Regions from separate parts of the Alkalihalobacterium sp. TH-98 genome, predicted to be linked through region 1. Evidence: a T-box and tRNA genes for the amino acid it is inferred to sense, from the RefSeq annotation. Region 1 holds a T-box; the other holds one or more tRNA genes.
The links. The T-box of region 1 lies ahead of metG (methionine--tRNA ligase). A T-box ahead of a tRNA ligase gene usually reads a tRNA of that ligase, here a tRNA-Met.
Positions count from the first base shown of each region.

Region 1 (5,634 bases):
AGACCAGCTTTTCATCACCGTTGATAGCTACATTGATTTCTTTAGCTAATTTCCAACTTATGGACATATTTCCTGTAATCTTTTCACTTATAGCTGGTTCTAACTCATCGTATTCGCCTACAACGAATCCAAGTTCTTCCATTACCTCTGCAACAGTATTGGCATGAGTGCGAATTGTCACTTCTTCTTCATCTGCAGTTACCGTTACATTCGCTTTCGTTGTTTCATAGATTGCAAAGCTCATTGTCCCGATAACTAGGACAAAACATAGTATGGAGATCGTCAGCTTTTTCCCAAAATTTAGGTTAGAAAAAAGCAAGCTTATCCTACTGGGTTCCATGTTTAATCTTCCCCCTTCTTAAGGTACGAATTATAAACACTTCACCTCCTTTTGTCAACTAGTATAATGTTAATTTGTTTCCCTCATAACAACTATTATCCATAAAAATCCGCCTGAAGGAAACAAATATTTATCGACAAGTTCAATGTATGCAAGCCCGCTTCATTGTAGAACTCATACGAACTAAAGAAAATTTAGACAAGCCCTCTCAAAATACGACAGAATATTCTATCAAATTATGTTAAATAACTTTTTAGCATTGTCCATTGTTTGTTGTGTCAGTTCCTCATATGTCATTTCTTTTAATTCAGCAATTTGTTTGGCAACGAGTTCAACATATGCTGGTTCATTTCGCTTCCCACGATACGGATGTGGTGCTAAATATGGACAATCCGTTTCAATTAACAAACGATCTAAAGGTACTTCAACAGCCACTTCTTTAGGTTTCTTCGCATTTTTAAAAGTTACAGGTCCACCAAAAGAGATATGGAAGTTCATATCCAGGCAAGCTTTTGCAATTTCAACACTTCCACTAAAGCAATGCATAATCCCACCGACTTGTGAAGCTTCTTCTTCTCTTAGAATATCAACAATATCTTGACTCGCTTCACGGTTATGAATAATGATTGGCAGGTTTACTTTTTTTGCTAAACGAATTTGTTTTCGAAATACTTCTTTCTGAACGTCTTTTGGCGACTTATCCCAATGGTAATCCAGACCCATTTCACCTAAGGCAACTACTTTCGGATGTGCAGCGAGCTCCTCTAATAAGGCTAAGTGCTGATCAGTCATATCTATTGCGTCCACTGGGTGCCATCCTACAGCTGCGTATATGTTCTCATACTTCTCAGCGATTTGTAGAGCTCCTTTTATCGTCTTCTCATCAAAGCCAACAACCACCATGTGAGTGACTCCAGCTTCTTGCGCACGCTGGATCACTTCCGCTCGGTCTTCTTCAAACTGATCCGCATTAAGGTGGACATGTGTATCAAATAACATACTTTTATCATCCTCTCGTTGTCTAAATATACTAGTGAAACTAATTATTATCTCAATAAAACAATGTTAGTATCATCATTTTTTAAAAAAGGGAAAGAGTAAGCTGTCATCTAAAAGCTTACCCTAACCCTGATTATCGTTTGCTATTATTTTACTTTTGCTCCGTTCGGCATTGACTGGTCAACTGAAGCAAGTGTAAGTTGATCCCCTTCAGAAGCAGCTAAAATCATTCCCTTAGACATTTCACCACGAAGTTTTATTGGTTTTAAATTCGTCACACAAATGACTTTACGACCGACTAAATCTTCTGGAGAATAATATTTCGCTATACCAGAAACCACTTGTCTTTGCTCGTAGCCGAGATCAAGCTGAATTTTTAATAACTTATCTGCTTTTTTCACAGGCTCTGCTTTGATAACTTCTGCAACACGTAAATCCACTTTCATAAAGTCATCAATTGTAATTTCTTCTGTTTCCTCGACCTCACTATTAGTTACCTCAGGTTTTGGTTCATCTTTTACTAGTGAACCGCCCATCATTTCAACAATATACTTCACTTCTTCTTCAACGTCGAGACGTGGAAAAATAGGCTCACCTTTGGATACAGTCGTCCCAGAAGGAATTTGGCCAAATACTTGGATTGAATCCCACGTTGTGATGTTTTCAGCTAAACCTAATTGCTGCCAAACTTTTTTCGGTGTTTCTGTCATAAACGGCTGAATTAAAATGGAGATATATCGTAAAGACTCAGCCAGGTGATACATAACAGCTCCCAGCTTTTCCTTTTCATCTTCGTTCTTTGCTAATACCCAAGGTTGTGTTTCATCAATGTATTTATTTGTTCGGCTTACAAGCTGCCAGATCGCTGAAAGTGCAACGGAAAACTCCATATCTTCCATTGCATTTTCCACTTTTTCAACTGTAGCATCTACAAGCTCGACTAAACTTGAATCAAACGGTGTCCCGTCTTTCACATAAGAAGGGAGTTGCCCATCAAAGTACTTATTAATCATTGCCACCGTACGATTTAATAAATTACCGAGATCATTCGCTAAATCGTAATTGACTCGTTCTACGAAGCTTTCCGGCGTGAATACGCCATCTGAACCAAATGGAACTTCTCGTAATAAATAGTATCTAAGTGCATCTAAGCCGTAGCGGTCAATTAATGGTACCGGATCGACAACATTTCCTTTGGACTTTGACATCTTGCCATCTTTCATTAGTAACCAACCGTGACCAAACACTTTTTTCGGTAATGGTAAATCAAGGGCCATTAGCATAATTGGCCAATAGATCGTGTGGAAACGAACAATTTCCTTCCCGACAAGATGAACATCTGCTGGCCAGTATTGTTTATATTTCTCATCATTCGAATTTCCATAACCGAGAGCTGTAATATAGTTAGAAAGCGCGTCAATCCAAACATAGACTACATGTTTTGGGTTACTCGGAATTTTTACGCCCCATTCAAACGAAGTACGAGACACAGCTAAATCTTCTAGTCCCGGTTTAATGAAGTTATTAATCATTTCATTTTTTCGTGACTCTGGTTGGATAAACTGCGGATTATCCTCATAGAACTCCAACAAACGATCAGCATATTTACTCATACGGAAAAAGTACGATTGTTCACGGACTTTTTCTACAGGGTGCCCGCTATCCGGACTTTTTCCACCGACTACTTTACCATCTTCCATAACTGGATCAACGAGTTGGTGTTCCGTGTAAAAAGTCTCATCTGGAATGGAGTACCATCCTTCATACTCATCTAAATAAATATCACCTTGAGCGAGTAATTGTTCGAAAATCTTAGCAACTACGTCTTTATGTCGGTCTTCTGTCGTACGAATAAAGTCATCATATGAGATATCAAGTTTCTTCCATAAATCTTGAATACCACTTACAATTTCATCCACAAATTGTTGCGGTGTTACGCCTTTTTCTTCTGCTTTTCGTTCGATTTTTTGACCATGCTCATCAGTACCTGTTAAATACATGACATCATAGCCACGTAAACGCTTATAACGAGCCATCGCATCTCCGGCTACTGTTGTATAAGCATGACCAATATGCAGCTTATCACTCGGATAATAAATTGGTGTTGTAATATAAAATGTCTTCTTCTCACTCATTTTAAAATGTCCTCCACTTAGTTAATTTTTTCTTTATTCCTTTCAAATTCTTCAATAAAACTTTACAATAACACCCTTGTGTTCCACCTTTACTCAAACTAAAATTGGTTTTAGGTAATCGTTACCCTTTATGTACTGTTTAAGAAAGGAGCTGAACATATAAAAAAGCCCTCATCCAGCAAGGGACGAGAGCGAACTCACGTGGTACCACCCTATTTCCCCATTCTTTCACAAGAATAGGCTCAATAAGTCGTTTGACTTCTCTAGTAACGCTAGAGTACGTTGCTCCCTTATTAGTGTCTAACTCGAAAGCAATTCCTCACTGGACCATCTTCTAATAGTGACTATACTGGTTCCCAGCTATCCCAGCTCTCTGTCTTAGCTTCCTTGCTAAATAGTCGACCTATTATACTCATCCGTTCATTGGAAAGAATATTCATTTCTTTACATTTAAGTTCTTCCACATCTCACCAAAAAATATACCGAATAAATACAGCTAATGTCAAGGTCGATCATAGATTGTTGCAAATGGATTTTTGACCTTTTTTAGTTTTCCTTTTTCTGCTAATTGTTCTAACTCTCTTTTGAGTTGAGCAACATCCCAGCTTTTCCCCAGATCCTGATTGATCTCATCGGTATGACGAATTAATGCTGTTTCTGATAATGGGAGTAAAGACTGTAACACCTCTAGTATATCTGCATCATCCTGCTCATTCATTACCTTTAATTCATCAAAAGGATTTAGTACGTGTGGGCTCGTCGTATCTGCAAGGCGAATTCTGATCGCAAGCGTTCTTCCAAATATGGCTGACGAAACAAAGACATCTCCAGAACGCAAATACGGCAATCTTTTTCCTTCTTCGTGTGTTAAATCGGTTTCTTCCTTTATTGTTTGTATATCTGTACCACGAACCGTCCGGAAAACAAACTTTGAGTTTAATTGAGCTGTGATCGTTTCATCTAATAGAGTCGGTCGTTGTGTTGCAAAAATAAGAAACACACCATATTTTCGACCCTCTTGCGCTATTTCTTTTAAAACACTTTTGGCAGGAGCATCATATCCTTTCGGAGCAAAATTATGAGCCTCATCTGTAACGATCACAAATGGAGGGAAAAAGGTTCCTTGTTCATTTTGAAGTTTAGCATCTCTATACGTTCTTCTTTTCGTATAAAGTACTCCAATCACAAAGCTGGAGAATACTTGCAATAGCCAAACCGAACCTTGGATGACTACTAATTTACCACTATTCAAGCCATCTTCAATGGCACGGATATTATGTTGAAACAAACCAGATTGATATAACCGATTTAAACGCCACTGAATTCCTTTTACCGAAGACAAAGGCAAGCTGCCAAACTGATTTAATAGCTTTTGATACGTATCATATTGTTCCAGTTGCTCACGGGACAAACCATTGCCATCATAAATAAATGCTTCTACTTTCTGTTTACCTAACTCTAAAGCATCCACTAGATTAGCAATGCGGTCACTAAATGATTGGTAGCTGTCTTTTCGCTTATGTACACTTTGAATTACATTGACCATCGATTCCGTTAAAGAACCAGCAGCACCGAGGAGACGTTCAATATCTCTTGTTGTTAAAGAACTAAAATCAACCCCTACATCTCTTCCAATTTGAACAGATACGTATTTATTAGAATAATCTGCTCCATTCAATCCGTCTGATACATGACTAAAATTCATTTCAAAGTGAGGGTCAAACACGATTGTAGGAATCGATTGTTTCATAATTTCTTCCAACATCACTCGTAAACCAAAGGATTTTCCAGAACCAGATCCACCAAACACACCGATATGCGGGTATTGTTGCATCGCTTTTATATCAAAAATAAAAGGTACTCCATTTTGGTCACGTTCCACTTCTTGCTCTTGAATTTTCATAAGCTGCTTGAGTTCAGAAGGCAACGATTCCATTAAATGATCTGTACTCCTTATTTCACCTAACACTAAACCGTCTTGAGGTTGTACTTTTACTAAGAAATGTTTAACTTCTGCAAATTCAGGAGTCCTTACAGAAGCACCCGTTTGAATCGGTTGAATCGCTTCTTCAAATAATCTCACTTTAGAAAGATTAATCTCATCAGCACCAATATCATACCCAAGCTGTTCTAGCGTCTTTAACACTTGTGCATCAACAA
Region 1 is NZ_JBYCKM010000049.1:9,741-15,374, reverse strand. It holds gene AC2VNP_RS20110 (ubiquitin-like domain-containing protein) at 1-244, opposite strand, end outside; gene AC2VNP_RS20105 (TatD family hydrolase) at 572-1,339, opposite strand; gene metG (methionine--tRNA ligase) at 1,486-3,474, opposite strand; T-box leader at 3,653-3,907, opposite strand; gene AC2VNP_RS20095 (ATP-binding protein) at 3,977-5,634, opposite strand, start outside.

Region 2 (5,634 bases), on a different contig from region 1:
TGGCTGCAACTCCGCCCGCTAATAGAAGCTGCTTTACTTTATACTCTACTGTTGCTCTTTTGGTCTTTGTCACTAACACATCAATAACACTTTCTTGGAAACTGGCAGCTAGGTCTGCTGGTTCAATCGTTTCTCCTCGCTGTTTCGCATTATGAAGGGTATTGATGACCGCTGATTTCAATCCGCTAAAACTGAATTCATACGCTTCGGGATCAAGCCACGCTCTCGGTAAATCAATCGTTACTTTCCCCTCGTGTGCAAGTCTGTCAATATGAGGGCCTCCTGGATAAGGTAAATTTAACGTTCTTGCCACCTTATCATAGGCTTCTCCTACTGCATCATCTCTCGTTTCACCAATCACTTTAAACGAACCATGTTCCTTCATATAAATGAGCTCTGTATGACCACCAGATACGACTAAAGCCAATAATGGGAACTCCATTTCTTTAACTAATCGATTCGCATAAATGTGCCCAGCGATATGATGAACACCAATTAAAGGAAGATTATGCGCAAATGCTAAAGCTTTAGCAGCATTTACTCCCATTAATAGGGCACCAACCAACCCTGGACCTTCTGTGACTGCAATCGCATCTAACTGTGCAAATGTCAAACCTGCTTCTTCCATGGCAGCTTCAAATATATACGTCATTTTTTCGACATGATGACGAGAAGCAATTTCCGGGACGACGCCTCCAAACCGCTTGTGGCTTTCTATTTGCGAAGAAACGACGTTTGAGAGTACTTCTGTACCATTTTTAATAACCGCTGCTGACGTCTCATCACAGCTTGTCTCAATTGCTAATATCAATTCATCCTTCATCTTTTAACACCGCCCACATGACTAATGCATCCTCTAGATTGTCTGTATAATAATTTTTCCTAATCCCACCAGGCATAAACCCTAGTTTTTCATATAATCCTTTTGCCGCTTCATTAGAAACTCGGACTTCGAGCGTCATTTTTAATGCCCCATACATTTTTGCAAGTTCCATTACATATAAAAGCAACGTTTCCCCATAGTTGTTTCCTCTATATTGTGAGAGAATTGCAATATTTGTGATATGTGCTTCATCCATTACAAGCCATACACCACAATAACCAATGATAACTCCTTCTAGCTCCATAACGACATAATGAGCAAACTGATTACTCGTTAACTCATTATAAAACGCCGTCCGGCTCCACGGAATAGTAAACGCATCTTTCTCGACAATAAGGACCTGATCTAGGTCATCTACTGTCATGAAGCGAATGCTAGGCTCCGTCATCTGGTTTCCCCTTTATTTTGTGCTTCTAACCATTTCACTTCAGCTTCAGCTAGCTGCAAGTATTGGGGAACAAAATCATGGACATTGCTTTGTAGTTCTTTTTTCATTCCAAGCTGTGCTAATTCAGATGGTCGAGGATTTTGCATGGATAGATAAGGAAATATCGCGCGATCTCCAAGTGTATCTTTTATCTTCTCTTGGTGTAATGCTAAATCATTACTCAGAAATAAAACATTTTCTTCCGTTTCTTGGAATTGTTTCAGCCAGTCATCAAGCAGCACAAGTTGATCTTTTTCTTGGTTAGTGACTTCTTGTCCATTACTTTTATAAAGACCCGTATACACTTGTCCTCGTCTAGCATCAAAAAAAGGACAGATATAACCGTTAAAAAAGCGACCGTTTTGAGCAACTACTTCTAGGCTTGAAACACCAACAATCGGTATATTTAAAGTCCATGCCAACGTTTTGGCCGTTGTAACACCTATTCTGACACCCGTATAAGATCCAGGTCCCTGAGCAACCATTACTCTATCTAAATCGCCAGGCTCCATATCGACTTCTTTCATTAATTGTGAGATAGCAGGCATTAAGCGGACTGAATGATTTTTCTTCAAATTAGTAATCATTTCGCCAACGACTTTATCACCATCAATAATGGCGATACCCATGACTAAATTGGTTGTATCAATTGCGATTGCTTTCATTTATAATAACTCCTTACACAGCGAAATGAATCGTTCACCTTTGGGGCGTAATTCAAATGTTCGTTCATCATTTCCAGTATGGTATATGTAAATGTCGAGACGTTCTTCTGGTAACATTTCTTGGATCATGCTCGCCCATTCAATGACTGTTACCCCTTGACCTTCAAAATATTCATCAAAACCTAAATCTTCTTCACTATGCTCCAGCCGGTAAACATCCATATGATACAAAGGTATCTGACCTTTATATTCTTTAATAATCGTAAATGTAGGACTATTGATCACACGTTGGACGCCTAAACCTTTTCCAATTCCCTTAGTAAAACTTGTTTTTCCAGCGCCTAAATCCCCTTCTAACGTAAGGACGTCTCCAGGTGTTAAATGCTTAGCTAATCGTTCTCCGAATTCAAACGTTTCTTCTGGAGAATGACTGTTCCATGTATATTTCTCCATAATTTCACCTGTCTACTTAAAATGATTGTAGCCTTCCTTTTTTAATTCAACCAAATTTTCTTCGGTTTGTAAAAAGACTTTTGCTTCACCTGCAGTAACCTTCCCTATAACAGAAGCAGTAACCCCTTGTTTCTCTAATTGCTTATGTACCATTTCCCAGTTTTCTGCTGACATCGTTCCAATGAGTTGAAAGTCTTCGCCACCAAACAAAGCCCACTTTAGCCGTTGCTCGGGCTGAATGGAATCAATCACTGGAATGATTGGAACTTTATTTTCATCTATAGTTATCGTAACTCCACTAGCCTCAGCAATCTCATTAGCTTCACTCGCTAAACCATCACTTACATCATTTAATGAAAGTCTACAATTAGATCGTGCAAGAACACGACCAGCCTTCACTTGCGGTTGCGGTATTTGATGTGATTGAATGAGCTCCTTTTCTTCTTTTGAAAATGGACCATTCCGTGTTCTTTCAAACAATAAATGTAAACCTGCGGCACTTGCCCCTACATTTCCAGTCACGAAAACGAGATCACCTGGCTTCGCTTGACTTCTTAACAATCGTCGTCCTTTTTCAATTTTACCAATAACAGTGACCGATATCACGAGCTTATCATTGGTTGAAACGGTATCCCCGCCAATTAAGTCCATCTCGTATTGAGCAGCCAGCTTCGACATGCCCTCATAAACTTCAAATAACGCTTCGTCTTCCCAATCTTTTGGAATGGCAATAGAAACCAAATAAAATAGCGGTGTTCCTCCCATAGCTGCAATATCACTAATATTAACTGCCAAGGCCTTATGACCGAGATGAAATGGGGCCATCGTGTCCTTACGGAAGTGAATATCCTCCACCATAGTATCAACACAAATCACTTCATCATAAGCACCATCAATGCGAAATAAAGCCGCATCATCGCCAATCCCATAAATTAATTCTCGTTGTTTGAACTGCTTCGGTGTAATCTTTGTAATAAAAGAAAATTCATCCTGCATGATGCTTCACCCTTTTGTTAATCATAGAAAAAAATCCTTAGGAACTGACATCCTAAGGAGTTTCTGTTGATTTTAAAATTCATCGTTCTGTTATGTAAGTCATAAACAAATTAATTTTGGTTGCGGGGATAGGATTTGAACCTATGACCTTCGGGTTATGAGCCCGACGAGCTACCAGACTGCTCCACCCCGCGACGTTATGAAAGTTATCGGACGATGCTTTTTTAAAGAGGTCGTCGTTTCCTCTTTTTGCCGATGCTTCGTTTGTGTTGAGTTGCTTGACTCCGATGTAACGCTCTTCATCAACAGTTATTATAGTTTACCACATGTTATTTCTTTATGCAAGTTTTTTTATTTCACGTTAAGAAACTTAATTAAGTTCCCTAACCCTGTACAAATAGCATGTCCAACTTTTTTACTGTCTAAACATTAAATTATGAAATAAACGATAAAGAGGCTGGCTTGCAGCCTCTTCTAGATTATACTTTAGCCTTGGCGATAGCATTTTCAAATGTTTCGATGATGTCCAATTCATCTTCAATACCGATCGATATACGGACAAGCCCTTCTGTAATTCCAAGTTTCTCACGAGTTGCATTAGGAATCGTTCGATGTGAAGTTCTAATTGGATAAGAAACCGTTGTTTCTACACCCGCTAATGTTGGTGCAATTTTAATCCATTCTAACGATTTAAAGAAGTGCTCTACATTTACAGTTTGATCTAATTCTATCGAAACCATTGCCCCATTTCCCTTTGCTGAAAGATCGGCAGGGTAATACACTTTTAATACTCCTTCATTGGACTTTAATGCATTGGATACAGCAAGAGCATTCTTGGATTGTCGTTCCATGCGAATGCTTAAAGTTTTTAATCCGCGGCAGGCTAACCAAGCTTCAAAGGGGCTTAAATTACACCCTAAACTTACTACTTTGCCTCTAGCTTTTTCAATTATATCTTTTTTCCCTACTAATACCCCAGCTGTTACATCGCTATGACCACCGATGTATTTTGTTGCACTATGAACGACAAGATCTGCTCCAAACGTTGTTGGCTGTAAAAGATAAGGCGTTGCAAATGTATTATCGATCATTGTAATTAAACCAAACTCGTCGGCAATTTCTTTAACCATTTCTAGGTTCTCTACACGTAATAACGGATTCGTCACAGATTCTGTATAAATTAACTTCGTTGCAGGTAAAATCGCACTTTTGATCTCTTCCGCCGATTCAAACGATACAAAACTTACTTCAATTCCCAGGTTATGTAATTCAACGGCTAATAGTTGATAAGTGCCTCCATATAAATCTTCTGAAGCCACAATATGCTCTCCTGGTTTAACGACAGCTAAAATACCAGCCAATATCGCTGACATTCCTGAAGATGTAGCTACACCGTCCTCAGCTTCTTCGATAGCCGCAACACCTTTTCCTAAGTCCTCCGTATTTGGATTACCAAATCGAGAATAGAGAAACTCTTTTTCTCCTTGATAAAAACTTTCCATATCATCTAGATCCTTAAAAGTAAACGCTGATGTTTGATAAATCGGTTGAGCTTTACTCATATTTCTCGCTACATCTTTTGACTGAAAGTGTACAGTTCTCGTATTAAATCGTTGCCCCATCTTATGACTCCACCTTTATTCAATCTTTTCTTTTGTAAATTTTGTTAACTTCATCTTAACAGTTTTAACGATTTCTTAACACAAATTGATATTAGCAAAATAATGGCTTAACAAAGAGACGTTATAGTAATCAGTGTCAAACAAAATCCTAACAAAGCAAACATTATCAAAACATAATTTACGCTTTGTTAATAAAATCCAGGAGGTATTTATATCTATGAAACATTCTTTACGTTTTATCGGTCTTATCATTCTTAGTATTGTTTTTTTAGCTGCTTGTGGAGGGAAAGACACGGCTACACCACAAACTGAAACAGCTAGTACAAGTACAGAAACCAACTCTTCAGAAGCCCCTAATGAGCGTGCGGATTGGCCAGAGAAAGTTCGCTTCGCTGTTACAGGTATTGAAGGTTTAGAAGAGTTACAACGTCAGTTTGGACCATTCAAAGAATTACTGGAAGATTTAACTGATGTAGAGTTTGAATTCTTTGCTTTATCTGATCGTGTTATCTCTGCTACCGCAATGGAATATGGTCAAGTTGACATGATTTTAGCTGGCCCTTCTGAATATGCACAAACTAGCTGCTG
Region 2 is NZ_JBYCKM010000013.1:64,266-69,899, forward strand. It holds gene tsaD (tRNA (adenosine(37)-N6)-threonylcarbamoyltransferase complex transferase subunit TsaD) at 1-823, opposite strand, end outside; gene rimI (ribosomal protein S18-alanine N-acetyltransferase) at 813-1,271, opposite strand; gene tsaB (tRNA (adenosine(37)-N6)-threonylcarbamoyltransferase complex dimerization subunit type 1 TsaB) at 1,268-1,975, opposite strand; gene tsaE (tRNA (adenosine(37)-N6)-threonylcarbamoyltransferase complex ATPase subunit type 1 TsaE) at 1,976-2,428, opposite strand; gene thiL (thiamine-phosphate kinase) at 2,441-3,424, opposite strand; tRNA gene AC2VNP_RS06225 (tRNA-Met) at 3,542-3,618, opposite strand; gene AC2VNP_RS06230 (trans-sulfuration enzyme family protein) at 3,904-5,046, opposite strand; gene AC2VNP_RS06235 (PhnD/SsuA/transferrin family substrate-binding protein) at 5,264-5,634, shown strand, end outside; gene AC2VNP_RS06240 (hypothetical protein) at 5,616-5,634, shown strand, end outside.
Region 2: it has a tRNA-Met gene. The T-box ahead of metG (methionine--tRNA ligase) is inferred to sense a tRNA for this amino acid. The anticodon was not compared.